Regions from separate parts of the Amedibacterium intestinale genome, predicted to be linked through region 3. Evidence: a T-box and tRNA genes for the amino acid it is inferred to sense, from the RefSeq annotation. Region 3 holds a T-box; the other regions hold tRNA genes.
What was found. The T-box of region 3 lies ahead of metG (methionine--tRNA ligase). A T-box ahead of a tRNA ligase gene usually reads a tRNA of that ligase, here a tRNA-Met.
Positions count from the first base shown of each region.

Region 1: it encodes a tRNA-Met, which carries the amino acid that the T-box ahead of metG (methionine--tRNA ligase) is inferred to sense. The anticodon was not compared.
Region 2: it encodes a tRNA-Met, which carries the amino acid that the T-box ahead of metG (methionine--tRNA ligase) is inferred to sense. The anticodon was not compared.

Region 1 covers NZ_AP019711.1:329,766-338,810, forward strand. Annotated here, with positions in the region: gene A9CBEGH2_RS01650 (ISL3 family transposase) at 1-88, opposite strand, end outside; gene A9CBEGH2_RS12655 (DUF6431 domain-containing protein) at 207-686, opposite strand; tRNA gene A9CBEGH2_RS01655 (tRNA-Arg) at 1,349-1,425, shown strand; tRNA gene A9CBEGH2_RS01660 (tRNA-Pro) at 1,437-1,513, shown strand; tRNA gene A9CBEGH2_RS01665 (tRNA-Met) at 1,522-1,598, shown strand; tRNA gene A9CBEGH2_RS01670 (tRNA-Ile) at 1,610-1,686, shown strand; tRNA gene A9CBEGH2_RS01675 (tRNA-Ser) at 1,702-1,792, shown strand; tRNA gene A9CBEGH2_RS01680 (tRNA-Met) at 1,806-1,882, shown strand; tRNA gene A9CBEGH2_RS01685 (tRNA-Phe) at 1,886-1,961, shown strand; partial or broken gene A9CBEGH2_RS01690 (IS3 family transposase) at 2,166-3,116, opposite strand; gene A9CBEGH2_RS01695 (helix-turn-helix domain-containing protein) at 3,110-3,826, opposite strand; gene A9CBEGH2_RS01700 (FHA domain-containing protein) at 4,641-5,666, shown strand; gene A9CBEGH2_RS01705 (protein kinase domain-containing protein) at 5,670-6,176, shown strand; gene A9CBEGH2_RS01710 (hypothetical protein) at 6,184-7,347, shown strand; gene A9CBEGH2_RS01715 (Ig-like domain repeat protein) at 7,480-9,045, shown strand, end outside.
Region 2 covers NZ_AP019711.1:317,456-329,657, reverse strand. Annotated here, with positions in the region: gene A9CBEGH2_RS01650 (ISL3 family transposase) at 1-1,205, shown strand, start outside; gene A9CBEGH2_RS01645 (hypothetical protein) at 1,195-1,353, shown strand; tRNA gene A9CBEGH2_RS01640 (tRNA-Phe) at 1,600-1,675, opposite strand; tRNA gene A9CBEGH2_RS01635 (tRNA-Met) at 1,679-1,755, opposite strand; tRNA gene A9CBEGH2_RS01630 (tRNA-Ser) at 1,769-1,859, opposite strand; tRNA gene A9CBEGH2_RS01625 (tRNA-Ile) at 1,875-1,951, opposite strand; tRNA gene A9CBEGH2_RS01620 (tRNA-Met) at 1,963-2,039, opposite strand; tRNA gene A9CBEGH2_RS01615 (tRNA-Pro) at 2,048-2,124, opposite strand; tRNA gene A9CBEGH2_RS01610 (tRNA-Arg) at 2,136-2,212, opposite strand; gene A9CBEGH2_RS01605 (RluA family pseudouridine synthase) at 2,328-3,266, opposite strand; gene A9CBEGH2_RS01600 (ATP-dependent DNA helicase) at 3,370-5,703, shown strand; gene A9CBEGH2_RS01595 (HAD family hydrolase) at 5,724-6,374, opposite strand; gene A9CBEGH2_RS01590 (hypothetical protein) at 6,465-6,749, opposite strand; gene A9CBEGH2_RS01585 (4Fe-4S dicluster domain-containing protein) at 6,963-8,477, shown strand; gene A9CBEGH2_RS01580 (3'-5' exoribonuclease YhaM family protein) at 8,562-9,503, opposite strand; gene A9CBEGH2_RS01575 (glycosyltransferase) at 9,496-11,472, opposite strand; gene A9CBEGH2_RS01570 (lysylphosphatidylglycerol synthase transmembrane domain-containing protein) at 11,491-12,202, opposite strand, start outside.
Region 3 covers NZ_AP019711.1:1,753,033-1,765,234, forward strand. Annotated here, with positions in the region: gene prmC (peptide chain release factor N(5)-glutamine methyltransferase) at 1-571, opposite strand, end outside; gene prfA (peptide chain release factor 1) at 564-1,643, opposite strand; gene A9CBEGH2_RS08890 (DUF4230 domain-containing protein) at 1,921-2,553, opposite strand; gene A9CBEGH2_RS08895 (thymidine kinase) at 2,757-3,353, opposite strand; gene A9CBEGH2_RS08900 (NAD(P)H-dependent oxidoreductase) at 3,431-4,027, opposite strand; gene rpmE (50S ribosomal protein L31) at 4,255-4,458, opposite strand; gene A9CBEGH2_RS08910 (hypothetical protein) at 4,561-4,803, opposite strand; gene metG (methionine--tRNA ligase) at 4,807-6,768, opposite strand; T-box leader at 6,806-7,010, opposite strand; gene A9CBEGH2_RS08920 (hypothetical protein) at 7,102-7,974, opposite strand; gene A9CBEGH2_RS08925 (RDD family protein) at 8,186-9,667, opposite strand; gene A9CBEGH2_RS08930 (hypothetical protein) at 9,670-9,984, opposite strand; gene A9CBEGH2_RS08935 (VanZ family protein) at 10,132-10,623, shown strand; gene A9CBEGH2_RS08940 (CehA/McbA family metallohydrolase) at 10,653-12,202, opposite strand, start outside.

The DNA.
Region 1 (9,045 bases), 1.1 Mb from region 3:
GGAAAGAATCTATCTGTTCTTTCTGGAGATGAAAGAGATGAAGGATATAGTCGTCACTGATGGACGCAGAAGTAGTATCGTTTTTCATAAAAATCAAAAGAAAACATCAAGAACTGAAAATACAATGGATGTTTTCATCAACCTCCAGTCTATAATGATCATTACAGTGTCATTATGAAGGCAAAATGGAAGGCAGGAAAGGAATCCTATGTGGGAATGAAAAGAAAGCCGCGCAACTGAGCAAAATTTCTATGAAATCTATGAATATGAAAGACGAAAAAATCAGTAATTGAAGGGAAATAGGAAATATTCAGTAAAAAGGAATGATATCGATGAAAGATGGAGTAAAAGTAAACTGGATCAAGAAAAAGGTTAGAATGATCTTTATCAGTATCGTGATCGAGAATGATTTCTATTACATCAGAAGCCAGGAGTCTGGTGTAAGGAATTAAAGAAACAGGAAGGATGGCGTGAGTCTTGTGACAGTGAGGACAAATAATCCTGCATATCTTTAAGGTAATAATACCATTATGTGTAAGTAAAGATCTTTTATAATAAGCATGAAAATGAAATCCAAGATGAGAACAGCATGGACATGTGATGGAAGAAAGTTCGATCTTAGAAATATAGTCGTCATAAGATTTTTGAGATATGTACTTGAGAGAAAAGTTATTAAATGTTATCATAAAGATGCCTACTTTGGGTAAGTAAGAACCTAGGTCGCTAAACTTTGTGGTTCTTACTTTTTTTATATATTGATTTAAAGATATGATAACATAAATGATGATCGAAATAATGAGGAAATATCAGAAAAGGTACCCCAAAGATGATGAGAGCATGAAAAAAGCTGCAGTCACTAAGACCACAGCATAAAGTGTTGTCCTTTCAAACACCACGTAATTTTAGATTACCGAAATAGTTTTATGAATTTACCTATATATCTATTCTATATGAAATATAAGAGGATATAGATTAAGAGGTTGTATACTTTAATAAAATAATCTTGAAATAGACGTTTAGATAAGTCTGGATGATGTTTTGTTAAAGGTTTTTATTGAAAACGTACAAAAAACATTTTAATTGTTATGATAGAAATTGATATGATATAGCTAGTGTTTTATGTGGTTCTAATCATTATATACTTATTCTTAAGTACATACTAAATAAAAATGTTTATATTGTATTTTTAGATAAATTATATCTTAATTATGATATATATAAATATCATAAAAAATTAAACGATTTGTAGAAGAAATGATATTTTTAACAAAAAAAGTAAAATAAGGGTTGCATAAAGTGAAGGAATCTGATATTATATTAGGGCACTGATGAAAAGAGTGTTAGATGTGCGCCCATAGCTCAACTGGATAGAGCGTTTGACTACGGATCAAAAGGTTGTGGGTTCGATTCCTGCTGGGCGCGCCATTTATTTTAAACGGGACGTAGCACAGCTTGGTAGTGCACTTGATTTGGGATCAAGGGGTCGCAGGTTCAAATCCTGTCGTCCCGACCATTAAAATTGGCTGGGTAGCTTAGTTGGCTAGAGCATCCGGTTCATACCCGGAAGGTCGCGAGTTCGAGTCTCGCCCCCGCCACCAATTAGCTAAAAGGACCCTTAGCTCAGTTGGTCAGAGCATCCGGCTCATAACCGGTGGGTCGTAGGTTCGAGTCCTACAGGGTCCACCAAAAAAGTAAAAAGATGGAGGAATACCCAAGTGGTTGAAGGGTCCGGTCTTGAAAACCGGTAGGTCGGGAAACTGGCGCCTGGGTTCGAATCCCAGTTCCTCCGCCATCGAATTAAATATCGCGGGGTAGAGCAGCCTGGTAGCTCGTCGGGCTCATAACCCGGAGGTCGTTGGTTCAAATCCTTCCCCCGCAACCAAATGGTCCCGTAGCTCAGTCGGTAGAGCAAAGGACTGAAAATCCTTGTGTCGTTGGTTCGATTCCGACCGGGACCACCATTTGGAAAATAGCGTTTCAGCTGATGAATAAAGGCTGAAACGTTTTTTTTGTATATATGATTTCATTTGTAAAATTGGTGTGAACAAGTGTGAATAAGTGCAAATAGAAGTAGTCAAATCGTAGTCAAAAAAAAACACCTTAATCTGATCTGGTCCCTGTCAAGTGGACACACTAAATAAGTAAAATTTATTACCCAATTGGCATCATGCTGATTGGGTTTTGTTTTTGAGTGACTCCTTATATTTTGCGATTCTTGGATTAAATGCGATTGGATAATGTTTTGGTTTTTCATTATTGATAGCTTCTATTCTTACTTCCATTGGTGCTTTTGAATCAAATCTCGTTTGATAACGTTGATGATTATAGAAATCGATGTATTTGCTAATTGCTTCCACCAAGCTCTCTTTATTATGGATATCATATATCTTATACATTTCTGTTTTAATGATTCCCCATAGACCTTCTGTTGGACCATTATCCAGACAACACGCTACTCTTGACATGGACTGCGTCATTCCTTGTTCCTTCAGCTTGTGCTGGAATACCGGGCTTGTATATTGAAAACCCCGATCTGAATGAAATAGCGGGTGAGCATCTGGATTTAGCTTGATTGCTTGATTGAAGGTGTCTAACACAAGTGCATTATCATTTCGATTACTAATAGACCATGCGATAATAGAACGATCATACAGATCGAAAAATGCACTAAGATATAGTTTTTCTTGCGAATGTGGGACTTTGAACTCCGTTACATCGGTTGTCCATTTTTCATTTGGTCCAGATGCTTCAAATTCTCGGTGGAGTATATTCTCAGCTTTTTGATTCAGCTTGTTTGAAACCGTACAACAGGTTCTTTTTCCTCTGATTGCAGAATGAATCCCAAGAATCCTCATTATTCTACGAACACGTTTCGTATTATAGTGCTTATTATATTTACGATTGATGAAGATACGCATTCTGCGATAACCTAAAATCCCACCATATTTCTGATGATATTCCATGATGATTTCTGCTAGTTTCATATCTTCCTGTTCATTGGCTGTAATAGAGCGATTCAGCCATTTATAATAGGCTGAACGTTTAACACCTAATCGTTTGCACATCCAGCTGATACTATATTTCTTTGCTTCATGAAGTTCTCTGATAGCTAAGTATTTCGCTTCGTTTTTCGTTTTGGAGAATACCGCCTCCTTTCGATTTCCTGTACTTTTTTTAAGAGCTCATTCTCCATTTCCATTTCCTTAAGCTGATGCTCAAGAAGTTTTACCTTACGTTGCAGTTTCTCTGTTTCGCTTAGCTGTTCTTCAGTCTTGTGCTGTCCGCGACGATCGATAAGACCTTCCTCTCCAGCTGATAGATATTTTCTAACCCATTGATATATCTGCGTGTATGAAATATCAAATAGTTCAGCTGTCTCCTTATAATTCTTGTTGTGTTCCAAACAGTAATTTACGATTTTAATACGTTCTTCTTTTGCTGTTTTTCTGCTGCGATCTTTCATATAAACCTCCGGCTTAGGATCATAATCCTTAAGTTCTTCAAGGTTATTATACTTCTTAATCCAGCTTCTGACAGTACTGTATGAAGGAATTTCATATTTGATGGCAATATCTACGAGAGAACCTTCTCCTGCAAAATATGCTTGAACTACCTGTTGTTTGAACTCTTTAGTATATTTTGCATTATGTGTTTTATGGTTGAAACATCTAGGTCCCAATGACTGATACATCTTTATCCATGTACTTATTGTCTTCTTATCGATATTAAAATCATTGACAAGCTCTCTTACACTTTTCTCTCTGTTTAAATATTGTTCACAAATATATACTTTTTCTTTTGTTGATAACTTTGGCTTTCTTCCCATAGAAAAATCCCACCTCCATAGATACACGTTTGTTTATTTCGTGTGTCTACTTTAGTGGGATCATATCAATACATGATGTTTTTCACTTTGTATTAAGGTGTTTTTAGTTTTTATTCTAATATAGTTAAGCGTTTATTTATGTTGCAAGTATAGAAGAAATAAACTCATAATCAATGCAAAAGATGTTTCTAATAACGTGGAAACACCTCCATTTAAAATATATAAAAGTAATTCTAAAAAAATAAACACAAAATAAAATTTTAGATAACTTATGTTTATGTTAAAGGTATGTAACGTTTGATAACATAAAAAATGCAAGAATACTAGTATGTATATAACAGTAGCAAACATTGCAAGTCTTACATGCCATTTTGACAATAAAGGGAATTGAAAAGGTTTGTATGGGAGTAAAATACATACCACCATCAATATAGTACTAATATATAAGAATATTTTCCCCCATTTATTTGGATAATTATATGACTGCATTAGTTCTTTTGTATGAATTAAAAAGAATGTTGCTATGGATAATGACCATATAAATAAGTATAGCGGATGTTGAAATTTATTTCCTAAGCCAGACATATTTTCTGACAATGGCGGTATTAAAGTATAAACATATAGATTTAAGAAAATTATAGCACCTATATGTAACATTTCCAGAAGTGAAAGCTTTGAATAACGCATGATATCTCCTTTCGTAACGTGAATGATTATAGCATGAAAATTATGTGTAATTATGTGAAAATAATTTTTTTTTGTATTTTCTATTTTCCTGTACGTATAAAGTTATGTAGAAAGTTGAGGAGACATTATGATTGATAAGATAAAGAAAATAGAATTTAGAGAAGATGGATTTATAGAGGTTCATTTAAAGCGAATAAAAGATTTTGATGATTACCTTTATCAGCAAATTTTAAATGACGTCAACTGTCTACCTTGTATTCGTGATCCAAAGTATCGCTCTCGGTTATATTTTGATTCAAAAGGTTATGTTTCTTTAAAATCTTATTTAGGGGAACATGAGTTCACGCAGGAAGAGTTGCTTGATTTTCTCATTATTCTATTTGAACGATTTGTTAAAAACCGAATTACAAAACCAGCTATTACTTCTTTAGAATATGTTTATCTTTCTTCTGATACAAATGATTTCTGTTTTCTTGTTTTTCCTGTTGCTCATGAATATTGGAATCAAGAAAAAGAAATATATACATTATTTCTGCAAGAGTTGCTGAAAGAATTGCACGCAAAAGATTCTTATGAAGTATTTGGTTGTTTATTATGCTTTATGAAAGAAAAAGAAAGTTCTTTTCCAGTTTTAATATCTCGTTTACAGCAGATTAAAAACAAGCATAAGAAAAAAATAAAGTGGTATCAGAAATTTAAACATAGAGAAGAAACAAAGTTTCAAATTCGAGATATACCAAGAGCGCTTAGGTATCCAACGAATTTACAAGAAAGTCTTGTAGCAGAAAAAGAACAAACTTATATTGCATCATCTAACAGAAAGGAAAAAAACAATGAAACGATTGTCTTATTTCAGCCTCTTGATACAGAGGAATGTTATTTTGAAGATCAAGATAGTGGTGAAAAATATATTATTAAAGGTACAAATCTATCAATAGGCAGAAATCCAGATAATGAGATGTCGATAGATGATAAAAGTGTTTCTTCTTATCATGCGGTATACGATTCTAAAAAGAAAAGCATAAAAGATCTTCATTCTTTAAATGGAACTTACTGTAATGGAGAAAGAATTATTGAAAAGCAACTACAGGATAATGATGTTTTAACATTTGGAAACAGCACTTATGTTTTTCATGATAAGAGAAAGGGGTAGGTTATGAAAGAAATGCTTCTACATGGTCGTTATGAACAAAGAGAAGTAATAGGTAGAGGAGGGAGTTCAAGTGTTTATCGTGTTTGGGATCATTTATTAAATAAAGAGTGGGCAATGAAGGTTGTGGAAAAGAATGCACATCAGGTAATAAGAAATGCATTTAAAAAAGAGATATATGTATTAACAAAGCTTGCGTATAAAGGCATTCCATCGATTATAGATACATTTGAGGATGATACCAAGATGTATGCGGTTATGGAAATTGTTAAAGGGCAGTCAATGGATATCTATGTTAAAGAAAAAAAGATAGTACACATTCATCGATGTATGCATAACGTATTAGAAATCTTACAATATTTACATAAGCAATCAATTTTATATCTAGATTTAAAGCCACAGAATCTTATGGTTGATGAGCAAGGTAACGTTTGGCTGATTGATTTTGGAAGCTGCTGTTTCTATTTTGAACGACAAAATGTAATGACAGGAACTCCCAGGATTTGCTCCTAAAGAAATTATGGAGGAAGGTATTGCAGATTATACTAGTGATATTTATAGTTTTGGAAAAACATTTCAAACGCTTTTATCTTATACATCTGCTGAATCAAAAGAATATTCCATCTTTTTAAAAGTTTTAAACAAATGCTGTGCCGAAAAAAAAGAAGCAAGATATAAAAGTATCGAAGAAGTAAGTGAAGCATTAGACTTAAAAAAAAGCAATAGAAAAAAAAGAATACTCTATATCCTTGTTATTTTCAGTATCTGTATTTTTCTATCTTTTGCATTATTTAAGCATATAAAGAAAAAGAACGAAGCCAATTATATGAAATTTATGCAAAATACAAACTATCAGGAAGCTGTAAAAATATTTCCTGATAGAGAAGTAACGTATATAGAGGCATTTGATTTTTTTAGTAATAGTCAAAAAGATGCACTAAGTGAATTGGAACATTTAATTCAAATAAGTGATACAAAAAATATAGAAATCTATAAATTTCTCTTTTACAAATATTTAGAAAAGGATGAGATGCACTATTATCGAAAGGCGAAGCAGATTTTAATTAATCAATTAAAAGAGTGTAAAGAATATGTTCATTATGTAAGTGTTGTATCTATGCTTGCTTATCCATATCCACTTACAAAACAGGATACACAGAAAAGCATACAGGATTTAAAACAAATAGAAACAGATATTAATAATTTCGCAGATAAAAGATTACTGCAAGATCAATTATTATGGCTTTATCAAGTATATTACGCAAAAGAGGAAGTATTTCAGGAAGAAGCCTTTATACAGGAATTGCAAATAATTGAAAAGCTTAAAAATACACTATATGATAAAGGTTTAACAAAAACAGATATATTACAAATGAAAGCAGAAAGTCTTTATAGACAAGGACTATATTATCAACGTCAGGAGAATATACAAGATATGAAAAAAGCTTTCTATGAAACGTTAAAGATAGAAGATTCTTTAAGAAATGATGTTATTTTTAGAATAAAAGCTTCTATGTATTACATTTTGACAGGATATGAAAGTGATAAAAGTATTGATTATTTGAAACAATCTATTCGTTACCTAAGGCAAATAAAGCAGCTGACAAGACAAGATGAGATACTGGAAAAAGAAGTAAAAGAAAAGTTAGAGATATGGGGGATAACGTATGTGGGAAATAATTGAGGTTATAAGTTTATCGTGTGGGATGGTTTTAGGGAGTATAGGCATGATCTTCTTATATAAAGAAACAAAATTATATAAGTAATATGAATTTAAAAAACAGAGTCATCATTTTAATAAATAAGGAGGAGTCATATGAGAAAAAAGATATTTTTAATAGGAATAGTAGTTCTTCTATTGCTGAGTAGTTTTTCAACTTATATCTTTGCGGATGATGTAGAAGAAAAAACGATAGAATTTTTGATTAATGAAGAAGAGATTAAAGAAGGATATAACAATTTTGTAGAAATGAACATAGATATTCCAAGTGGTTTATTTGAGAAAGACATTGAACTTTATAAATTACAGAAAAAGCAGAAAAAGAAAGTAGAAACAGAGTGGGAACGGGTTGAAGATACTTATACAGCAACCATTCCATTTTCTGAAGATGGAAGATACAGAGTTGAAGTTGTTTTACCTGGAAAAGAAAAAACTTATTTATCCAGCGAATTTGTAATTGATCAACAAAAACCAACTCTCATCTTTAAGGCAGGTAATAAAGAATTTGAGAGTTTACCTGATTTTGTAAATAAGAAAGAGAAAATAGAAATATCTTTTCAAGATAAAAATTTAAAAAAGGAAACGACATCAATATCTATTAATAAAGATGGAGAAGTAATTTACAGTGAACAGGGAAAACGACATTATGACTATAACTTAAAAGAAGAAGGAACTTATGTTTTTCATGTTTATGGAGAGGATAAAGCAGGGAATTCAATTACCTATTCAAATGAGGACTTTCCTCTACATGTAGATTTTAAAAAGCCTGTCTATCGCTTTAGTGATGGTATAAACGTTATATCGAAAAATACAGTTTTTTATGCACAGCAGGATGTATATGTAGAAGTAGAAGATCTTAATTTTCAGAAAGACAAAAGTAAAGTATATGTAAATGAACAAGAATTAGCAGGAGAATGGATTAAAAAAGAAAATCTATGGGTAATGAAAATTCCATGTTCTACATCAGGTAAATATACATTGGGAGTATATCTTGAGGATCATGCAGGGAATGTTGTAGAGAATTTAAAGGCTTTACAATTTGAATTAGATACTTTATTTCCAGAAGTAGAAGTACGATTAAATGATACAAATATTGATCATGCGTCAAATTACTATAACGAAGAGCAGCGACTAAATTTTATTGTTAAAGAAAACCATCTAAATAAAGAAAAAAGTGCTGTTATGGTAAATGGGAAAAAACTGCCATGGAAAAAAACAGAAGGAGGTTATCAGGGGGAAATTGTTTTAAAAGATGGAACTTATGAAATAGCTTATGAGCTGCAGGATAAGGGTGGACATAAAATAGAAAATAAGTATCCATCATTTATTGTTGACAGTAGAAAACCTGAAGTTTTAGGTAGCAATAAAAAAATAAAAGATTTTGAGAATAAACCGTTTCATCTGCAGTATAAAATTAAAGAACCTAATATAGATATTGAAAAAAGCAAATTATATCGCTTGCAAAATAATGGAAAAGAAGAAATCCCTGTTAGATGGAAAGAAGATGTTTTTTGGTTTGCAGATATGAATTTTGTAGAAGATGGAACATATGATTTGGTTTTTGAAATATGGGATTTAGCAGGAAATAAAACGGTGATAAAACCGAAATATTTTGTTTTAGATACAGTTCCTTATAAGGTTTCTATGAAAGTAAATGATTTA
Region 2 (12,202 bases), 1.1 Mb from region 3:
ATAAACGCATAACACATTCCATGCTGAATACGGAAGCCTGCTATATCGATTACCAGGCCAGACGCTATATCTGCCCTGCATGTAATAAGACTTTCTATGAGGACAATCCTTTTACTTTCAAGGGAATGAAGATCTCTTTATTGACCGTATATAATGTCCTTCGAGATCTGAAAAACCCTGCCGATACATTTAAAAGCGTTGCACAGAGAAATCATATATCCTCTACTTCTGCCATGTCCATCTTTGACAGGCATGTCCAGATATCCAGAAGAAAACTTCCTGAATATCTGAATATCGACGAAGTCTACAGTTTCAAATCTGAAAACAGTTCCTATGTATGTGTCCTTCTGGATTTCAACTCCCAAAATGTCATCGATCTTCTTCCAGGCAGGAAAAAGTCCGAACTCATCAATTACTTTTCTTTCATTCCCCGAGAAGAAAGATGTGCTGTAAAGGCCGTATCTATTGATTTATGGGAAACCTACAGGATCGTCGCAAAGATGATGTTCCCCAATGCCGCCATAGCTGCGGATAAATTCCATCTCATCCAGGAACTGAACAGAAGAGTAGACAAGGTGCGTCTGCGTACGATGAATCAGTTAAAGAACTATAAGCTCATGGATCTGAAAAATGCAGATGCAGCTTCGATAGAAAAAGCTGAAAGAATGCGTAAACAGTATTACCTTTATAAAAAATTCAACTGGCTTCTCTTCACAAACGATCCTGCATATACAGATCCAAATAGAGAAAAGAAATATAATAAAGTACTTCAGGGATACTATAACTATAACGATATCCTGCATTATATGTGTTTGTATAACCCTGAACTTGAAGAAGCCATGAATCTGAAAGACAGGATGATATATTTCTATAAGAACAGTGATCTTGATAATGCAAGAAAAGATATCAATGAACTGATCAGTGCTTTCAGGGATTGTAAAGTACCTGAAATATCATCCTTTGCGAATACGATGACCAGATGGAAGACTGAAATAATAAATTCTTTTATCGTCACGAATGAACATGGAAGAAAGATAAACAGCGGGATCATAGAAAACAGAAACAGGACGATCAAATGTATCAAGCACAATTCCAATGGATATACCAATTGGAAACGATTCCGAAACAGAGTGCTTTATGTACTGAATAAAGATACCACTTATCACTTATACCCTAAGGAAGGAGAAAATGAAAATGAACAATAAAATTTATTACCAACGTAAAGAAAGATGGCTCAAAAGAGAACTTTACATTAAAAAGCAGCGCCTTATGATGCTGGAGCTGGAAGTAGAAAATCTACGATTGAAACTTCTTTTGGAAAAAGAAAAAAACAAAAATATTCTTCCATTCTGATATTAAAAACGAGAGAGCTGATCAGCTCTCTCATCCTTTACATCTTGTTTTCAATAAACATCTTTGGGGTACTGATGCCCACAAGTTATTTTATTGTCCTTTGTTAGTTTTACCACACGTAATTTTACAAAGCCACTATTTCAATAGAAACGAAGAAACAACAATACGTAAAATTTACACAAGATACATCATATACAAAAAAAACGTTTCAGCCTTTATTCATCAGCTGAAACGCTATTTTCCAAATGGTGGTCCCGGTCGGAATCGAACCAACGACACAAGGATTTTCAGTCCTTTGCTCTACCGACTGAGCTACGGGACCATTTGGTTGCGGGGGAAGGATTTGAACCAACGACCTCCGGGTTATGAGCCCGACGAGCTACCAGGCTGCTCTACCCCGCGATATTTAATTCGATGGCGGAGGAACTGGGATTCGAACCCAGGCGCCAGTTTCCCGACCTACCGGTTTTCAAGACCGGACCCTTCAACCACTTGGGTATTCCTCCATCTTTTTACTTTTTTGGTGGACCCTGTAGGACTCGAACCTACGACCCACCGGTTATGAGCCGGATGCTCTGACCAACTGAGCTAAGGGTCCTTTTAGCTAATTGGTGGCGGGGGCGAGACTCGAACTCGCGACCTTCCGGGTATGAACCGGATGCTCTAGCCAACTAAGCTACCCAGCCAATTTTAATGGTCGGGACGACAGGATTTGAACCTGCGACCCCTTGATCCCAAATCAAGTGCACTACCAAGCTGTGCTACGTCCCGTTTAAAATAAATGGCGCGCCCAGCAGGAATCGAACCCACAACCTTTTGATCCGTAGTCAAACGCTCTATCCAGTTGAGCTATGGGCGCACATCTAACACTCTTTTCATCAGTGCCCTAATATAATATCAGATTCCTTCACTTTATGCAACCCTTATTTTACTTTTTTTGTTAAAAACGAGACATTGCCAGCTTTTAAATACACTTATAGATTTTTATATATTTTTTCAACACCTGTATCCTGCAGCATAAATTCTTTCCCATCTAAATACGATAATATTGAATTATTTTCTGTATGAAAATTCACTTTATAAGCGCAAAGTGCCTGATAATCTTGTCTTCCATTTCTTTTAGCACCATACTTGATATCTCCATATAAAGGATGCCCTAAAAAAGACATAACTGCTCGAATTTGATGGCTTTTCCCTGTAATAAGTTCTACTTCTAAAAGACTGAAACCATTTTTCTCACTTAATACCTTATACCCTGTTACTACTTTTTGATATCCATCTTTTTTATCCTTGCTAATTTCTACATGATTATCTTCAAACTTTTTATGCCAAACTTCTATGATGCTTTTATTTGTTTCCATCTTGCCTTCGACAATACATAAATAATACTTATCAACTTTTCTTTCCTTGATACAGTTATTCATCTCTCGCAATGCTTCTGCATTTTTTGCAGCGATAACAATCCCTTCTGTATTTCTATCTATACGATGACATAAAGCAGGTGTAAAGCTTTGTGAAATTTCTGGATCATATTCTTTTTTTTCATATAAATAATGTAAATAACGATCCGCTAAATTATCCTGCAATTCTTTTGTATCACTATGCACCAACAGCCCTGATGGCTTACACAATAATATAATATTATTATCTTCATACAAGCAGTTTACTTTCGAAGGAACCTTAAGAAACTTCAATTCTTTCTTATTTTCAAAAAACTCCTCTGCTATAAAACACTGTACGGTATCCCCTTCCTGCAATCTTTGTGAAATCTCACAGCGCTTGCGATTAACTTTTATTTTTTTATTTCTAATATATTTATACATAAGACTCTTAGGCATCGTCTTCATTGTTTTCATGATAAACTTATCCACTCGTTGATTGGCATCATCTTTTTGAATTACAAATTCTTTCATTATAAACCTCCAGTTTTTTTACATAAGTATTATACATGACAATCAAGCATTCTACATTGTAAATTTCTTAAAAAATGTATACAATAAACTATACGAAAGTGGAGTGATTTTTTTGGAATGTCGTTTATCTGTAAGAGAGCTTGTTGAATTTCTTTATAAAAGTGGGGATCTTTCTTATACTCCAGCCTCAATAGAACGTGCAAATCTAGGCAGCAGAATCCATCGTTTGCTACAATCGCAAGGAAAAGGAAACTACCAAAGTGAAGTTTATTTAAAATTAGAAACAGAACTCGATACCATCAATTTCATTATAGACGGACGTGCAGATGGGATCTTCAAAGAAGAAGATAACATTATTCTTGAAGAAATCAAAACAACTGCTATTCCTTATGATGAAATCGATGATTCCAATTTCCTGCACTTTGCACAGGCATATTGTTATGCCCACATATATGTACAGCAAAATGGGTTAGACAATATCCTTGTACAGCTAACTTATTACCAAATTGAAACAAAACAAACCAAAACATTTCGACAGGTCAAAACAAAAGAAGAACTTCTTTCCTTTTACACACAAACTTTATCCCTTTATCTTCGCTGGGCAAAACTTACACAAAAGATTCGCATGAATAGTGCTCTGTCTTTGAAATCACTTGTATTTCCATTTGAAAATTATCGAAGTGGACAAAGAGAATTTGCCAGTGGTGTTTATAAAACTATCTTAGATAAACGTTCTTTATTTGCCCAAGCTCCTACAGGAATCGGAAAAACGATTTCTACTCTTTTTCCATCACTAAAAGCTATTGGAGAAGGCAAGGCGGAAAAAATCTTTTATTTATGCGCAAAAAATATCACATCCAGTGTTGTATACAATACCTTAAATCTTTTATATGAACAAAAACTTCCTTTCAAAAGTGTAGGTATTACTGCAAAAGATAAAATTTGTTTTTTAGAAGAAAGAAATTGCGATCCACATATTTGTCCATATGCAAAAAGATATTACAGTCGCAATAAAGATGCTTTATATGAACTTTTATCCAATGAAGATCTTATGGATAAAGAAATTTTATCTCAGTATGCGAAAAAACATTCTATCTGCCCTTTTGAATTAAGTCTAGATGCTTCTTTATATGCAGATCTTATTGTTTGTGATTATAATTATGTATTTGACCCTAGAGTATATTTAAAACGTTTCTTTATGGAAAAAGGAAATTACATATTTCTTGTAGATGAAGCGCATAACCTTGTTGATCGAGCTAGAGAAATGTATAGTGCTGTTCTATCAAAAAGTTCTTTCCAGCAGCTATCAAAATATATTCCAAAAGAAGAAAAACAGCTGCATTCTTCTATCAAGTCTGTTCTTGCAGATTTTAAAAAGTTATCTTCTCTATGTGAAGATAACGAATTTTATGCTTCCAATGAACCACAGCTTTCTATATTAGAAAAGATAGATCATTTTATTGAACACTGTGATGGATATTTACAAAGTGAACATGATGATACATATGATGAAGATATTAAAGTAATCTATTTTAATGCAGTCAATTATTTACGTATTTCGGATTACTATGATGAAAACTTTGTAACCTGGATACATAAAGAGAATAAAGATGTAACTATCAAACAGTTTTGTATGAATCCTAGAACTCCTTTAAAATCCATTATGGAGAAAGGAAGAACCTCTGTCTTATTCTCTGCTACATTATCCCCTATTGATTATTATTTAGATTTACTAGGAGGAGAAGATGAAACAAATCGGTTATCATTGCCCTCTCCTTTCCATAAAGAGCAATCGATGATTCTTATAAACAACGCTATTTCTACAAAATATAAGAATCGAAGTTTATCTCTTCCTTCCCTTATATCCTATTTACATGCTGTTATTTTATCAAAAAAAGGCAATTATATCGTTTTTTGTCCAAGTTATGCGTATATGGAACAAATTCATGATGCTTTCACAAACGAATACCCTGACATCCAAACTACTATTCAAAAAGAAAATTTATCAGAGGACGAAAAGAAGATGTTTTTAAATCAGTTTTCCAGCACTCAGAAACTACATGTATATTTCTGTGTACTTGGCGGCATGTTTTCAGAAGGTATTGACTTAAAAGGTGATTTATTAATAGGAACCATTTTAATAGGTGTTGGACTCCCTCAAATCAATCCTCAGCAAGAATTATTAAAAGAACATTTTCAAAAAGAAAAAAAGATGGGTTATGCTTATGCATACCAGTTTCCGGGAATGAATAAAATATTACAGGCAGCTGGTCGTGTCATACGCAGCGTCCATGATAAAGGTGTTATTGTTTTTATTGATGAACGTTTTACTACCCCACCATACAAGCGATTATTTCCAAATCATCTTCAACATTATCAAATTATAAATGAGCCGCAGAAAGCATACCTTTCGCTGCTTTCATTCTGGAACAGCTAGATTATATAAATCTAGTTGTTTTATTTTATATTTTCAACAATAAAATCATAAAACTGTTTCATATTATCCACAACATAGGAATCTGTATTCAATAATTTACTTTTATGTTCATGTCCATTTGCAATCAAGACACAATGACAGTTTGCATATTTCGCAACTTCACTATCATGAACACTATCTCCTACAAACAATACTTCATCAGGGTTAAATCCGCTTTCCTCCACAAAACATTTCGCCAGCTCTGCTTTTGAGTGTGCATGTATATTATCCAGTCCCTTGATATCTAAGAAATATTTTTTTATATCATATTCTGCAAGCTGCTCATGTAAAAAATCCAAATTGCTTGCGCTTAATAAATACTGTGAAACATCTTTAGATCTTACTTTCTGCAACGTTTCTTCTACATTTTTATGAAGAGAACAAGACAAAGAGTTTGGCTGGTAATAATCCATATATTGTTTTGCCAGAACTGAAAAAGGAGTCTTATTAAAATCAAAGCCCACTTTTTTATAATATTCAATAACAGGAAATTGAAAATATTTCCGATACTCTTCTTTATCTAGCACCAAAGGAAGATTTTCTTTTTCCAACACATAATTTAATGCTTCCATACTAACATCTAAATCATCTAATAACGTTCCATTCCAATCCCATATAATATGCTTAATCATAACTCTTTCACCTCTTAATGCAACCTATTATATCTTAAAATAGAAATAACGCAAATGGTTTGTATGTAAACTATGAGAAAGTTCTCATAGTTAGTAGTCATTGCAGTTATTACAGAAATCCCCGTTATCCTCAAAGCGATTGTCTCTGCAATCACGTCTTCCATCGACATAACAGCGATTTCCCCTGTAGCCGCAGCGATCAAAATCACGATATTGGCAGTGATTGCATGAACGAACTGAGATATGCTGGCATCCACATCTTCTATTCCATCCATCATATTGACTGCAGCCACATCCCCTATTCCATCTTTCATCATTAAAACCATCACAGCATCTTCCATAATTTTTTCCATCATTCCATCTTTCATCAAACATATTTGTTTCCTCCTTGTCTATGTGAGATAACTACATCTCACTTTACTATATGTTTATAATGTATTTTTTGATAGGCAAATATATGGTATAGAAAGAATTAATCAAAAGTATATTTTATTTTGCGACCTTTCCTAATTTTATTTGTGAATTTTTTAATTTTTCTCTTTTAAATTTTACTATTTCAAGTATAATGAATATGAGGTGAACAAGTTTATGAGAGGAATCTACAATTCAGTAACAGATATTCGTAGAAAAGTATTTACGGAAATTGCCCGTCTTGCGTATGAAGGAGGAGATTACGCAACTAAAATCGAACAACTTCCTTACAAGATTCTTCCTGGAGAACATGCGAAATATAGAGAAAGCATTTTCTTAGAAAGAGCTATCGTTGGGGAACGTCTTCGTTTAGGAATCGGACTTCCTTTACGTCGTATGGATGAACATGCTCCTGTTAGCGAAGGCATTGAAGAAAGTGCTATTGCGGAAAAATATTATGATGATCCATTAATTAACATCATTAAATTTGCATGTAATGCATGCCCTGAAAAACAGATTGTTGTCACAGATACATGCCAGGGATGTTTAGCGCACCCTTGTGTTGAAGTTTGTCCTAAAGATGCTGTTAGTATCGTAAATGGAAAATCTTATATAGATCAGGAAAAATGTATTAAATGTGGCCGCTGTATGGACGTATGCCCTTATGGAGCCATTAACAAACTTGAACGTCCATGTGCAAAAAGCTGTGGAATGGATGCAATCAAATCAGATGAATTTGGTCGTGCAGAAATTGATTATGATAAATGTGTATCTTGCGGTATGTGTTTAGTAAACTGTCCATTTGGTGCAATTGTTGATAAAGGACAGATTTTCCAGACGATTCATGCAATGAAAACTGGCAAAGAAGTTGTTGCAGCCATTGCTCCAGCATTTGTAGGACAGTTTGGTCCAACAGTAACACCTGAAAAAGTAAAAGGTGCATTGAAAGAGTTAGGGTTCTCAGATGTAGTTGAAGTAGCTATTGGAGCTGATTTATGTACAGTTGAAGAAGCAGAAGACTTCTTAAACAAAGTTCCAAACGAACAGCCATTTATGGCAACTTCATGCTGTCCTGCATGGTCAGTTATGGCTAAAAAATTATTCCCAGATTTCAAACCATATATTTCTATGGCATTGACACCAATGGTTTTAACAGGTCGTTTAATTAAAAAACAGAAACCTGATGCAAAAGTTGTTTTCATCGGACCATGTGCTGCAAAAAAACTTGAAGCAAGTCGCAAAAGTATAAGAAGTGATGTAGACTTTGTTCTTACATTTGAAGAAGTTATGGGTATGTTTGAAGCTAAAGGTATCGATTTAGCACAAGCTACTGTTGATGAACCATTTAACGAAGGAACTGCAAATGGTCGTGGATTTGCCGTTAGTGGCGGTGTTGCAAACGCAGTAAAACAATGCATTCAGGAAAAACACCCTGATATGGAAGTGTTGATTGATTCTGCAGAGGGATTGAAAAACTGTCGTACAATGTTAATGATGGCAAAAGCTGGAAAACGTAATGGATACCTGTTAGAAGGTATGGCATGTCCTGGTGGATGTGTTGCTGGAGCAGGAACATTACAGCCAGTTATGAAATCAAGTGCTCTTGTAAAAAAATATACAAGTGATGCTGAAAAGAAACTTGCATTTGAAAGTGAATATCTAGATAACCTGGAATTAATTAGCGAAAATTAAAAAGGAAAATTTAAAAAGCATTGTGAAGTTCAAAGTAATTCACAATGCTTTTTTTCATAAGAGGAATAAACAAATGTTCCTCTTTTATTTTATCTTTTGTTTATAAAAGCTTCGATTTTCTAAAGCAAAAATTCTTGGTGTAAATTCACCTTCCTGTACACCACTTAATGCTTTCTCTATAGTATTCATGCGGGCATCGATGTTATCAATCAAATAGAGCATCTCAGCTTCTGGAAGCATTGGGAGTACAGGTGAACCATACTCATACTGTCCATGATGTGACAAAATCATATGTCTTAAAAGCATTGTTTCCTCCTCTTTTTCCAAGTGAAGTTCTTTTGCTTTTTCATATACTATTGCCTGCATGATACTAATATGTCCAAGCAGTTTTCCCTGTACTGTGTATTCACTTACTAAAGCTCCACTCAGCTCTATTAGCTTTCCTAAATCATGAAGGATAACTCCCCCAAATAATACATCTTTATTTAACAACGGATACTGCTTGCATAAATGATCTGCTAAATCCAGCATTCCAACTACATGTGTAGCCAATCCTCCCGAAAAATCATGATGGTTTTTCGTTGCAGCAGGATAATCAAAGAAATCTTTTTCATAGTCATTGACTACTTCTAAAACAATTTTATAAATTGTCTGATTTTTAATCTCGCTGATTCTTTCATATAGACGCTGTTTTAATTCTTCTTTACTTATTGAACCTGATTTCACAAATTCATTAATATCTATCTCATTTTTATCCACAACTTCCATTTTATTTACACGAAACTGTAATTGTTTTTGATGACAAAGGACATCTCCCTGCACATTTACTATCATACCTGGTGCAAATGCATGTAGTAACGCTTCATTAACATTCCAGTATTTCGCATCCATACGTCCAGTTTTATCCTGAAACTGTAAAGATAGATAAGGTGCTCCTTTTGCTGTAACACCTTTATTTACCTGTAGAAGCAAGACCGTTATCGTCCCACGAAATCCATCTTCTAAGTCTTCAATTCTTTTATTCATCCAAACACTCCATTTCTTCTAATTTACATTGTATATCACTTCGTGAAAATCCTTTTCTCATACAATATAACATAATTTTCGACTGTAGTTCTTTTCCTTGATACTTTCTTACATAACTACGCAATGCTTTTTGAATCGTTTTTTCCAAAGCTGGACTTTCATCTTCTTGCTCATAATCCAATTCTTCAGCAGAACGTCTGGCAATATCACCATCAAACCCAAGCGATATCAATTTATTAATAATTTTTTGTTTTTTCATTTTACGGGAAGTATCTTTCATAGTAGTCATCAATTTTTGTGCCATCTTCTTTGCCTTGATAAGCTCCCCTTCATTATCTAACCCTTTCAAAGCTTCTTCCACATCTTCACTATTTATTCCCTTATTAATGAGAGAATGTCGTATATTGCCTTTTCCAACAAGTGAATACTGTAATTTTTCAATTTTATTTTGTATATACAATTCATCATTGATATACCCTTTTTCCTCTAATTCATCTAATACTTCGTCAATCATTTGATCACTTAAGATATTTTTTCTTTGAAAGAACAATTTCATTTCCTTTCGAGTATAATCTTTTACGCGCAATTTTCGAACAGCATTTCTATATGCTTCTAATTTCAATTCCTTTTGTTTAAAATCAGAAACTGTAAATCTATCAAGCATCGTATGAAGTCGAATTTTGTAAGAAAAATAGTCATCAAAACTGATCAATATCTTCTGCGGCTGATCTTCAGAATCATTTTGTACATAAATACGTACACAATCATCAAACGTCTTGATTTTCACAACTTCATATGCCTGAGAATAATCATCAATCGCCTGATAATAAACACTTAAAACTTTTGAACAGAAGACTTTTGCATCATACTGCGTTACTTTGCTTATCGCTTTTTGACGGAAATTTTGCCGTTGTTCTTTCGGCAAAGAGAAATAAGATGTTAGTTTTTCCGCAAACATTTGCGCATCATCAAATAAAAACCCACTTTCTCCTTCAACAACTAAGTTTTCCAAAACATCATCCCACCTGGCAAATACAGGAAGACCGCAAGCTAAAGCCTCAATATATGTCATTCCTTGTGTTTCTGTTAAAGAAGCAGATACGAAGCAATCTGCGCAAGCATAGTATAATGGAACTTCATCACTTGATTTTTTACCAGTAAAGATAACTTTATCCATCAACCCATAATTCTTTACCATTTTTTTCAAATCTTCTAATTGTGGTCCATCTCCAACAATCATAAGCTTAATATGTGAATCAGTAATGTAACGAAATCCTTCGATGGGAATATCTATACTTTTTTCTGGAGCTATTCTTCCCACAAACACAACAACTTTGTCCTCTTCTTTAAGATCATACATTTCTTTAATCTTTTCTACTTCTTTACTATCTATAGTGTCATGATTAAATTTTTCAAAAGAAAGTCCTGTAGGAATAACATAGATAGGTGTCTTAACACCATATTTTAATAAAGTTTCTTTTGTTTTTTCACTTGGTGAAATCACAGCCTGTGCACTATCAGAAAGAACTTTAGAAAAACTAGATACTATTTTTTTAGAAACTTTTTCAATCTCTTCAATATCAAAACGATTTACATAATGAGTATAATCTTCATACATTGTATGATATGTTGTAACTACTGGAATATTTAAGTATTTCGCAACAATTCTTCCAAACATACCAACTCCAAATTCTGTATGAACATGTATGATATCCAAATGCATCTTCTCAATTTCATCCCTAGCACTAAAATGATAAGGTGTAGACAATTTATATCCATATAACCATTTTAGTTCTAATCCAGGAAGACGCAGAATATTTCCTTCTCTTTTTGTATGAGAAGCTTTGTGATTAGTAATTACAAAGACCTCATGTCCATCTTTTTCCAATTCTTTTTGTAATGTTACAATACTAGATACGACCCCATTAATATCCGGTGTATAAGTATCTGTAAAAAGTCCAATTCTCATAAAATGAACAATCCTCCCCTATATACCTCTTTCTTTAATTCTTTCTTTTGTGTATTTATGTTTTAATATCACAAAAGTAATTGCCCCTGCTATCATGATGAAATGATATGTAGAGAACCGCCATAAGATCATAATACTGCTAGCTAACGCTGAATCTTGTAATAAATACCCATACAGCATCGTAAATACAAATTCGGTCCCACCACTTGAACCAGGAATGGGAATAAATGCATTTGCCATCATAACAAAACTAGACAAAGCCAAACAATCTAAAAGGTACTCAATTCCCAGTGGGTGTCCTAAAGCATTCGCAATTACCCATGGCAAACTGAATTGAACGCTCATTCGCAAAACACTTAAAACTGCTGTTTTTAAAATCAACATTTTTTCATGATGCAGACGCTTAATTTCTTTTGTAAAAGACATTACCTGTTCACTCCATGTTACAAGTGTTTTTTCCTTATCCTTTACAATTTTAAATTTCGCAAGAATACGAACTACATTTCCACTCAATTTCACATATAATTTGGGAAATAAGGCCATTGTCCATAATACTACAATAATGGCAAGATTGACTCCATATCCAGCTAAAATAAAAACAAGCAAGATCCCTCCCATTATCTCCACATAGTAAGAATAGCGAAGAAAAAACAAAATAGTGACATAAATCATTAATGTCGTTTGGAATATAATAAAATCACCCCATAAAATACTAGCTCCATCACTAAGC
Region 3 (12,202 bases):
GAGGATTACTAATAAGAATATCCAGTTTGATATCACGATCAATCAAAGGCTGTAACATATCACCTACTAGAAAGGATACCACTGCATCGTTATTTGCGGCATTTTCTTTCGCCACCATCACTGCTTTTTCACTAATATCACTTGCCAGCATGTGAATGTTTTCTTCCTCTTTCTTTAAAGAAATCGCAATTGCTCCACTACCTGTACCAATATCTGCCGCAGTTACCTGCTGTCCTTGAAAATATTCATCATAAGCAGCCAATACATTGGCAACAAGCTCTTCTGTTTCAGGTCTTGGAATCAACACATCTTCATTTACTTTAAAACGATACCCATAAAACCATTCAAAACCAAGCACATGCCCTAACGGTTCTCCTGCCAGTAAACGCTGAATACCTGCTTCATATTCTTTTTCAATATCTTCTGGCATTTCCTGTTCAAATTCCATATATAAATTATGTGCTTCCATATTTGTCAGTTCCAAAAGATAAAGCAAAGCTGCCTGCTCTCCTCGATCTGCTTCTTCCATGCGTCTCTGTGCATGTTTTAGCACTTCTTTATAACTACTCATTTTTTGTACCTGCTAATTTTGCCTGCTGATCAGCACTTTGTAAAGCATCTAATAATTCCTGCATTCTACCTTCCATGATACGATCCAGCTGGTTTACGTTATATCCAATACGGTGATCAGTAACACGGTTTTGCGGATAGTTGTAAGTACGGATTTTTTCTGCACGATCTCCTGTACCAATCTTGCTTCTTCTTTCAGCTCCCTGTTCTTCTTCCAGTTTACGCTGATGTTCTTCATATACACGAGAACGAATAGTCATCAATGCTGTTGCACGGTTTTCATGCTGAGAACGACCATCCTGGCATTTTACAATAATACCTGTTGGTTTATGGATGATACGTACAGCAGAGTCTGTTTTATTAATGTGCTGTCCACCGGCACCACTTGCACGCATGGTTTCAATTTCCAAATCATTCATATCAATATCAAAATCTTCTGCTTCAATTTCCGGTGTAACTAAAACCGTCGCAGTAGATGTATGAATACGTCCCTGTGATTCTGTTTTTGGAACACGCTGTACACGATGACTTCCAGATTCAAACTTCAATCTGCCATATACGCCATCCCCTTTTACCATAAAAGATACCAAAGAGAATCCACCAGCCTCAGAATCATCCATTTCAATGATTTCAATTTTCCAGCCCTGGCTTTCTGCATATTTGCTATACATACGATATAAGTCACCCGCAAAGATATTTCCTTCATCTCCACCAGCTGCTCCACGAATTTCCACAATCGCATTGTGAGAATCATTTGGATCTTTTGGAATCAGAAGAATTTCCAGCTTTCCTAAAAGTTCTTCAATTTTAGGCTCAAGTTCTTCAATTTCCATCTTCGCCATTTCTTTAATTTCTTTATCATCTTCCATTAAAAGTTCTTTTGCTTCCTGTAAAGCTTCCGCACTTTTTTTGTATTCTTCATAAGTTTCTACAACTTGTGTTAAATCTGCCTGTTCTTTTCCAAGTTTCGCAAGTTCTTTACTGTCGGATACGATTTCCGGCATCATCATCATTTCCGTAATTTCGTGATAACGGTTTACCATACCTTCCAGACGTTCAATCATGATACTCATAACATAACCTCCTGCCTCTATTTATACTAGCCTTAAATGGCATAAATATCCTTATATACTATACCATTGAACACTTAAAATGAAAAGAATTTTTCAACATCTAAAAAGAATAAAAAAAGAAAGTGCCCTCTGCTTATATCTACAGCAGACACCCTCTATATTATTTATATTCTTGTATACTATGCAGTTAAAAATAATACAAAATAAAACAATGCAATAAGAATAACAATACCTATTAAGATAAATCGAAGTTTTTTCATCATTTGTTAATCATCTCCTATTTCTTAATAAATTTTATCTTATACTCCTTTAAATCATATTCTTTCTCAAAAAAAGGAGTTAATATTTTTTCTGCATTTTCATATGCATTTTCCAACAACCCATTAGAAATCGCATCTTTTTCCGCATTCTTTTTTAATTCCGCCAATGCTTTGTTGTTTTCAGATAATGTAATCTGTCGAAATATACTTTCATCTTCATGGTAGATCTTGCAGGAATCCATATCTATTTCCGTACTTAAAATTTTTGCTTCTGGCAATTTTACTTCAATCACATGATTCGTTTCTTTCCACTCTATCTCATTAAAGTTAAATCCTGCTTTTATATTCACATCATAACTATATACATACTTGCTTTGCGTAAATGGAATTTCCATACCAAATAGATTTCTTGCGGCTTTTGTCACATTTACTTCCGTAACATATGCACTTTGTGTAGCCAGTTCCCCAATATCTTCAAAACCAAGCTTTGTAGTTTTGCTTTCTGCTACATAAGATTTTCCTATTCCAAGTACAACTACCATAAGCAAAGCTATCATGCCTATTGCGGTAAGTAATTTATTCGCAAGCAGAAATTTCCAAACATTAAATCTGCTTTTGTTTTTCCCCTGTTCTTTTTTCTGTAATTCCATCAAACATCCCTCCAATCTTTATACGAAAATATCTACCCATGATAAGATATATCATTACAGCATCTTGTTAATATACTGCTCCATTTAATATTTACTTTTGTTATATATAATACTTAAAAATCTTACATAGTCAATATATATGCCGTTTTTTCGCAAAAAGAAAAGAAGATTACGCATAACCTTCTTTCTACAATTTAAAATTGTTAGTCTTTATGAATGGTTCTTTTTCCCGGCACTTCATGACAATGACGACATCTTGCCTCATACTGTTCACTTGCGCCAACCTGAATAATTGGATCATCATAACGAGCTGGATGACCATCAATTAATCTTTGACTTCTTGTCGCAGGTGCGCCACATTTCATACATACTGCTGTTAGTTTTGTTACAAACTCTGCATGTGTAAACAACTGCGGCATTACACTGAATGGTTCTCCTCTAAAATCCATATCCAAGCCTGCTACCATAACTCTTTTTCCCTGATCCGCAAAATGATCACAAATTTCTACAATTTCTTCATCAAAGAACTGTACCTCATCAATTGCGATTACATCATAACTATCGTCTATGTAATCAAAAATTTCTCTTGCATTTTTAATATTAAAACTTTTCACACTGCTTCCCGCATGAGAGACAACAGAATCTTCACTGTATCGATTATCTATTTTCGGTTTAAATACTGCTATTTTTTTCTTTGCATATTCCAAAACTTTAATTCTACGAATAAGTTCTTCTGTCTTACCTGCAAACATACAGCCAGAAATAACTTCCAGCCATCCCTCTTTATACTGCTGATACATATCTTCACCTCATAACGCAGTTTATTATACTACATAATTAGACAAAAAAACAGAAGCTTACACTCCTGTTTCTTAGATTAAAATGTTCCCGCAAGTTTTTCAGCTTTTTCTTTTGATGAAGAAAGAATGTTTTCAATATCATTTCCGATTACATCTAAACCTTCAATCGCAATGGTAGAGATGTCATATACACCAAAGAAATTTAACAGCGTGCGCAGATAACGATCTCCCATTTCTACTTCGCTTCCTTCATATACGCCTCCACGAGCAGTAATATGGATAGCTTTTTTATTTTCTAAAAGTCCTTGTGGTCCCTGTGCAGTGTAGCGAAACGTAATACCTGTAACACTGACATAATTCAAATAAGCTTTTAAAATAGCCGGCATAGATAAATTCCACATTGGTGCAGCAAAAATATATTTATCTGCTTCCTGAAATTGATATGCATATTTCAATACAGGGTGCTGTTTACTTTCTTCTGTCTTAGGCCCAAATACAGAATCTAAATCCTGTGGTCTTAAAAAATCAATACCTTCTTTATATAAATCCAGTGTAATGACTTCATCTTCCGGATGATTCTTTTTATACATTTCTACAAAATGGTCGGATACTTGAAATGTTCTAGACTGCCCTTCTTCTTTAATATTTGCTTTTATATATAATACTTTACTCATAAATAATCTCCTTATTTTTTCACTAGTATTAGTATTCTTTCATTTTTCAAAACTATACTACTTCTACAAGTATCTATATCGTACTTATTTCTAAGCATTCCTACAAGTCATATGACCATTTATCGCATATAAAGAATACATAGCTATATTACTATATTAAAAAAAGAGTCATAACTTCTTGAACAATTTGTCCTTCTGTCATAACTCTTTTTTCTTTGTAATTGTTGTTATTTAAGTCCGTATTTTTTGTTGAATTTTTCAATACGTCCTGCAGCAGCAGCGAATCTCTGACGTCCAGTAAAGAATGGATGACAGTTTGAGCAAGTATCAACACGCAATTCTTTTGCAGTTGAACCTGATTCAAATTCAGCTCCACAAGAAGTACATTTTACCATAATACGGTGGTATTCTGGATGAATTCCTTTTTTCATAATATACTCTCCTTCCGCCTTAAGCCTCATGCGGGCCCAAAGTAAGTGCTATACAATTATAACAATACTTTGTCTATATCGCAAGTAGCTACTATAATTTTTTTAATTTTTATCTTCTTCTTTTTCTTCATCTTCTAAATAATCATCTAATTTTGTATCATCATTATCGCCTGGAAGATATTTTTTCAACATTATACCTCTTCCAATACCCATCACGATCAACAAAATCCCAAGAAATAGAAGTATTTGTTCCTGCACTTGCCATCCTTTGATGATAAACACAAGTCCTACAAGAATTAATAGTCCTACGTAACCAAAAATCGTAACCTTTTGTTTCGGATTCATAAACTAGCTTACTTTCGTTCCATTAGGAAGATCTTTCGCAATGGAAACAATATCCAAATCATCTTCTGTACTTGCGCATAAAATCATACCTTGACTTTCTACCCCGCGAAGTTTTACTGGTTTTAAGTTCGTTACCACAACTACCTTTTTCCCTACTACTTCTTCTGGTTTAAATGATTTCGCAATTCCACTGACGATTTGACGTGTTTCATCTCCTAAATCAATCTGTTCTACTAACAAACGATCTGCTTTTGGATGTTTTTCTGCCGAAATAATTGTCCCTACTTTTAATTCTACTTTTGTAAAATCTTCAATAGAAATTTCTTCTTTCACATCTTTTTTATCTTCTTTGGAAGCTTTTTCTTCTGCTTTTTCCTGTGCTTTTTTATCAGCTTCCAGTTTTTCCATAAATTCTTTCATATCGTTACGAGCGAATAGAATTTCTGGTTTAGAATCAACTGTACGGCCACATTCTAACATACCAAATTCTTTTAAGCTTTCTGTATCTCTTTGTGAAGTACTTAATTCATCTAAGATTTTCTCAGAAGTTTCTGGCATATAGCTGCTTAAAAGTACTGCCGCAATACGGATACTTTCCATCAAGTTGTAAAGTACGGTTGCTAAACGATCTTTTTTGCTTTCATCTTTTCCTAAAACCCATGGTGTTGTTTCATCAATATATTTATTACAACGTTTCAAAAGCGCAAAAATTTCATCGATGGCTTCTCCAACATGCAAGGTATCCATTGCTTTTTCTACACGTTTTGGTGTATCCATTGCCAATGAGATCAATTCTTCATCAATAGCTTCTTTTTCTAATGGATTGCTAATTACACCGCCAAAGTATTTATTCTGCATAGAAATTGTACGGTTTACCAAGTTTCCTAAAACGTTTGCTAAATCAGAGTTCACACGCTCTACCATCAAATCCCAGGTAATTGTTCCATCCTGAGCAAATGGCATTTCATGAAGAACGAAATAACGTACTGCATCTACACCAAAATAGTGTACTAATTCATCAGCATAAATCGCATTTCCTTTTGATTTAGACATTTTTCCATCGCCAACTAATAGCCAAGGATGTCCAAATACCTGTTTTGGAAGTGGCAAATCAAGTGCCATTAAGATAATTGGCCAGTAAATTGTATGGAAACGTAAAATATCTTTCCCGATGATATGTACATCAGCAGGCCAGTATTTCTTAAAGTTTTCCCCATGATTTCCATCCGCATCATATCCTAAAGATGTAATATAGTTTGTCAAAGCATCTACCCATACATATACAACATGTTTTGGATCAAAATCGACTGGTACACCCCATGTAAAAGAAGTACGAGATACACATAAATCCTGTAGTCCCGGTCTTAAAAAGTTATTCAACATTTCATTTTTACGAGATTCTGGCTGAATAAATTCCGGATGTTCTTCAATATACTGAATTAAACGATCGGCATATTTCTGCATTTTAAAGAAATACGCTTCCTCTGTTGCCTTTTTCACTGGACGACCACAATCTGGACAGCAGCCATCAACTAATTGACTCTCTGTCCAGAAAGATTCACATGGTGTACAATACATTCCTTCATAGGTACTTTTATAAATGTCACCTTTTTCATATAATTTTTTGAAGATTTTCTGCACTTGTTTTTCATGCTGTTCATCCGTTGTACGAATAAAGTAATCATAAGATGTATTCATCATATCAAAGTTTTTACGAACAACAGAAGCAACATTATCTACAAACTGTTTTGGTGTAATACCAGCATCTCTTGCTTTTTCTTCAATTTTTTGACCATGTTCATCTGTTCCCGTCTGGAAAAATACATCATATCCCTGTTGACGTTTATAACGCGCGATCGCATCAGTCAATACGATTTCATATGTATTTCCAATATGTGGTTTTCCTGATGTATAAGCAATTGCTGTAGTGATAAAATATGGTTTCTTCTTGCAGTTTTCACACATAAGTAAATCCTCCCTTTTAGAAAATAAAAATCTCTCATCAAAGGACGAGAGATTCGTGTTACCACCTTTTTTCGTGTACAAATGTACACCTCAAATCCTTAACGCTAGATTCACGACTTTTTCTAATCATTCAAAAAAGCGGTTCCAGGGCCATTTTCCTGTCATTTCTTCATACAGATTTCCACCTGCCATCTGTTCTCTAGGTTTTCAAAATGCAGTACTCTTCCTGTCATTACCTTTGATTTTTACCATATACAATTATATAGAAATCCATACTGTATTACAAGCATTTCTTTTACAAGGATTATATCGGATACAAATACGTAAATGAATTTATGATTTCCTTCTGTTTAACCTATCTAAAATCTTAGTTTTTAATTCTTCATCAATCTCTAAAATCTCCATTGCTTCTTCTCTGCTCAAATTCATATTTTTTTCTATTTTTTCTATAGCCTTGAGCATTGTATTTACTTCTCCTTCAACTATACCTGCTTCTTTCCCTTCTGCCAATGCCTCTACTCTTGTCTTTCTTTCATAATATTCAATTACATTACACATATCATCCATTGCCTCCTCTAGTTCTCTTGTCATTTTTATTTTATATCTTTCTTCTAATATCTGCTTTTTCTTAGCTACTTCCATATCCGATACAAATAAAATGTGTAAAAATCTGATGACTTCATTTTCACTGTCTTCTTTTAATGGATATACCATAATGATATTCATCAATGTCTTATCCTCTTTTTCAGGAAATGTATGTACTTCTATCATTTCCTCTTTTTTCACATCCATATCCATTACGATCCATATGGAATACACTTCTTTCATTTCTCCATACCTTGATTTCATAAACCCTTCTGACTTATTCTTTTGTTTAGCTATCAACCTACTCACATAATAAACTGCTCTGTTCATCAATGGATACCCTGGATTTTCTTTGCTTTGTGCTTCTATGTTTACAAATATCTTCGTTTTAGGAAGTTTTACTTCATAGAGTTTATCATACTCTATTCTTGCACCTGGTATGCTTTCATCTACGATATTGCTTTCTTTTATACCGCAATATCCCTTGTTATCTAAGATAAGTTTTTCAAGTATATAACTTACTACATCTTTATTTGACAATACTCTTTTACAGTAATCATCAAACGCCTTTCCTTTTCCTCTAATTTCAACTGCACTACCCAATTCTGTATTTTCTATCATTCTTTCACCTCTTTTATCTTTCATAATTAATTACGATGCAAAAGGATGAAAATACAAATTTATCTGTTATTTTTTACTTTTTCTTCTATATCACTATAGCACAATAAACATTATCCTAGTATATACCTTATGGGATATTCATGTTATAAAACAAAAAAACAAACTTTATGATAGATTTCAGCCATCCTTAAAGTTTGTCTTAAATCAGTATTTACATTTTTGCGCGAATCAAAGATATAATTAAACTTTCTGCTTCTTCCGGGCAATGACAGTCTCCTAATTCATTTCCCTGTTTTCTACTTGTAAATCCACTTCCACAAGTAATTAACAATTTATCTTTTTGTGCATAGCGCAATAAATCAGCCATCTGTTTTTTATTATATGCCGACTGGAACACTTCAATTCCTTCGATTCCATGAGAGAGAATATCCTTCATCAGTTCTTCATCATGCAGGAAATCAGCTCCATCCGCAAGTACCGCTACACCATTTGTTAATGATATGACATCCAAGACATCCTGCAAAGGAGGACATTTCATCATCACATAACAAGGTTTTCCATATGCAAAATATTCCTGACATAAAATTTCTACTGCTTTGTTCATTTCCATCTTGCGATATGGCTTTAATACTTCACATTCATCGTATAAGCTAGAATTTAATACATGTCGCACCAGTAATCTTCCAGAAATCCTTTGGAAGCGATTTGTATGCAGCAGGCGTTCTACAGGAATTTGTACACCTAATATCTTTTCAAATCTTCTAACTCTTTCTAAGCTGGCATTTCTTTCATTTACCAAGCCATTATTTTCAATTGTTGTAAATATATCATTCTTATAATCAATAAAATATCCTAGAACACGCACTCTTCTGCCTTTATATTCTGCCCCTATTTCAATACCAGGAACATAGTTAATATTATAAAGCTTGCTCATATTTACAGCAAGAGCATTTGCTTTTACACTGTTCCAGTCTGTAATAGAAATCGTATGAATTCCTTCTTTTGCAGCCATCTGGAAAATTTCTTCCACATTATATTCCCCATTAGCACTGAAGTTAGAACGTACCCTTAAATCAATGTGATTGCGAGGATATGATACTTTAGAAACAGATTCCACTTTCTTTTCTGTAACAGGAGCCTTCACTTCCTGTTTACTTTCTATTGTTTCAGCTTCTACTCTAATCAGATATGTTCTTAATAAAAAGTCAATCAGATTGCGATGCTTTTTATCCACCAGGAAAATTATTCCATTTAATGCCCAATATACAAATACTCCAATAACATTTGTAAAAATCATCAGCACAACAAAAGGAATTGCATTTCCTAAAACCTCATGCATCAAACAAACTTTCTGACTTGCTCTTTTACCATTTTCACGCATTATCGCAAAACCAAACTGATACATTCCAAATGTGCGTCCTTTTGTTTTCTTGATAATAGAACTATTAAAGAAAAAGATAGACAACCCCATCAAGACTCCTACAATAATATTGGCAATAAAGATTGCGGTAACACTTAAAAGACTACCCAGCACAGCTAAAAGAATAAGGTTCCACAACATCATTGGAGATAACATTACAGAAACATCTAACGCAAAAGAAAGAAAACAATCCCAGTAGTCCTTTCTTTGAAGATATGCGACATTAGAAGGTGTTCTGCTTTCTTTTGTCTTACTTTTTATATTTCTACGCATACTTATTTATTCTCCTTTTTCTTTTCATATTTCAGTATCCCTATTTTTACGCAAAGCCATGTAAACAGCGCAGCCAAAACAAAAGATACTCCAAGAATATAAATCGTCTTTATGTCAATAGATGCATCTTTTAAAAAATGCATACTTGTCATAACAGCAAATATAACACATAAAAATGGAATAAACATATATCGCTTTATACTTTTCTGATCAAGACAATAAGCCTGATGACAACCAGGACAACATATATGTACATTCCCTCTAATTATTTTCATAGAAATAGGCGTATGACAGTTTTCACAAATATGAATCATCATAAGCACACAACCTTTCTTTTATAATTATACTACACTTTCCAAAATTGTATATGCATAAAAATTATATGGAAATCGTAAGAAATTTCCTCTTGCGCATAATCAATACTTAAAGTATCATACTATGCATATGAAAAAAGGAAGGTGTCTATGAAACATTATCTCACTCGCAAAAAATGTTATAAGTTTTTCCTGTCCTTTTTCTTTATTCTATATATTTTTGTTTTATTGTATTTGTTGTTTTTTGCTTCTGAATTTTCCAGAGATCATATATCCATGATGAATGGAAACTACCTGGAAACTCTTCGCCAGCAATGGAATAGCGCAACCAATCTTCATCCCTTTAAAACCATCCATACTATGATACAGATTTATCACAATCCTTATTATTCCAACATGATTGCACATACCAATCTATATGGAAATATTATCATCTTTATGCCGTTTTCTTTTTTTCTTCCACAATTATTTCCTTCTATGAAAAAAGCAGCTCATTTTCTACCTTTTATGCTTTTTCTTATTATCCTCGTAGAGATTTTACAGCTTTTTACTTTTAGCGGATCTATGGATATTGATGATGTCATCTTAAATTATTTTGGTGTACTCATTAGCTTCTACATATGTAAAAAAGTCTTTGTTTAAAACCATTGAAAACAAAGACTTTTTTATGTTTATTTATTTCCTTTTACCCAAATAGGACTTGACCATGCCTGATGTTCATCTTCCTGTGTTACTCTTACATAATAGAAATCCTCTTGTTCATTCACTTCTTTTGTAAAGGTAAAATCACATTCTCTTCCATCCGATACTTTTTCTTCAATTACTTTATTGTTACATAATACTTCTACTTTTAATTTATCCGTTCCTAAAACACTTACTGTAAAGTCGACACTGCTATGTACTGGTTTTTCTACGATTTGTCCCATTTCTTTTCCATCGCATTTAAAAGATACTAAAATACCAGCTCCACTTGTACCATACATAAAGCGATCATATAAATTATCCCAAATATTTTCATTATTTAACTTATCTACAAAGGAAATCGTGATACCACCTTCAACCCCATGTTCCATCTGGTGTGAGTCACTGCCTGCAGTAAAACCTAAATGGTATCCTTTTTCCAAAGCATCCTGTACACTGCATCGTTCGATCTGCATATTATTTTTTGTATATTTGGAATAATTTCCATAGTACTCAAATGGTGCATGTCTAGAGAATATTTCTACCATTCTTTGTACTTCTTCATCATGGAATGCCCAATCCGTTGCGGCACTTACAAGTTTCCAGCTTGCGGCAGGATGATGCGGGAATGCCATTGCCTTGTATTGTTTAATACTTTCAAACAATCGATCCGGTGTCATACCGCCTTCATCCCCTGAACGATAGATTTCTCCTTCAAATCCTTTATAATAGATATTTTTATGTCCAAAGTCATAACGATATTCATTTGGTGTCCATTCATAAGCTAAAAGCGTAGCCATTTTATTTTCCACGTTAAATAATTGAGAAGTCGTACGAATCCATTCCCATTCTGATTGACTTAACCAGTCTGGATAACAATCATGATCCGTTAAAGCTGTGAAGTCCAATTTTCCCCATACTTTGGCGGAATTAAAATACTGATCGATTTCTCCAACACCATCACTCATACCACTTTGTCCATGAATGTCTCCATACACTGGGAATTTGCCAGCATATCCATTTTTCTTGATCCATGTTTTTACTTCTTCATCATCTATGCGATCTAATGTTTTATTAGCTTCGATTGGACGTGTAAAAGGGTCACTTACTTTTTCTGCTTCCAAGTCAACATAAGAATCATATTCATCTTTGTTTAGCCATGTATACACAACTTTCGCATTTCGAATAGGTTTATGTCCATTTTGGTTTCCATATTGCCATGCCAAGTGAATCGTACCATCCTCGTCGATAAGAACTCTCTGGTTTGAGGCAAAACTATTTTCATCATACGTAAATACAACCGGATCAGACCATTTATTTTCATAATCATAGTGTCTTGCATGCAGTTTTGTTTTTCCCCATGAATAAGAAAAAGCTACTTCTCCTTTAGCATTTGATGAAATCGCAATATCTTCATACCAGTCAATACCTCTGGCAAAACAGCAAGATTCTTCTACATTTGCTTTTCCATCTTTTTCAAATACGACTGCACTATGATAAGAGAAATCAGAACCATGATTGAAATCATACCAGCATACAA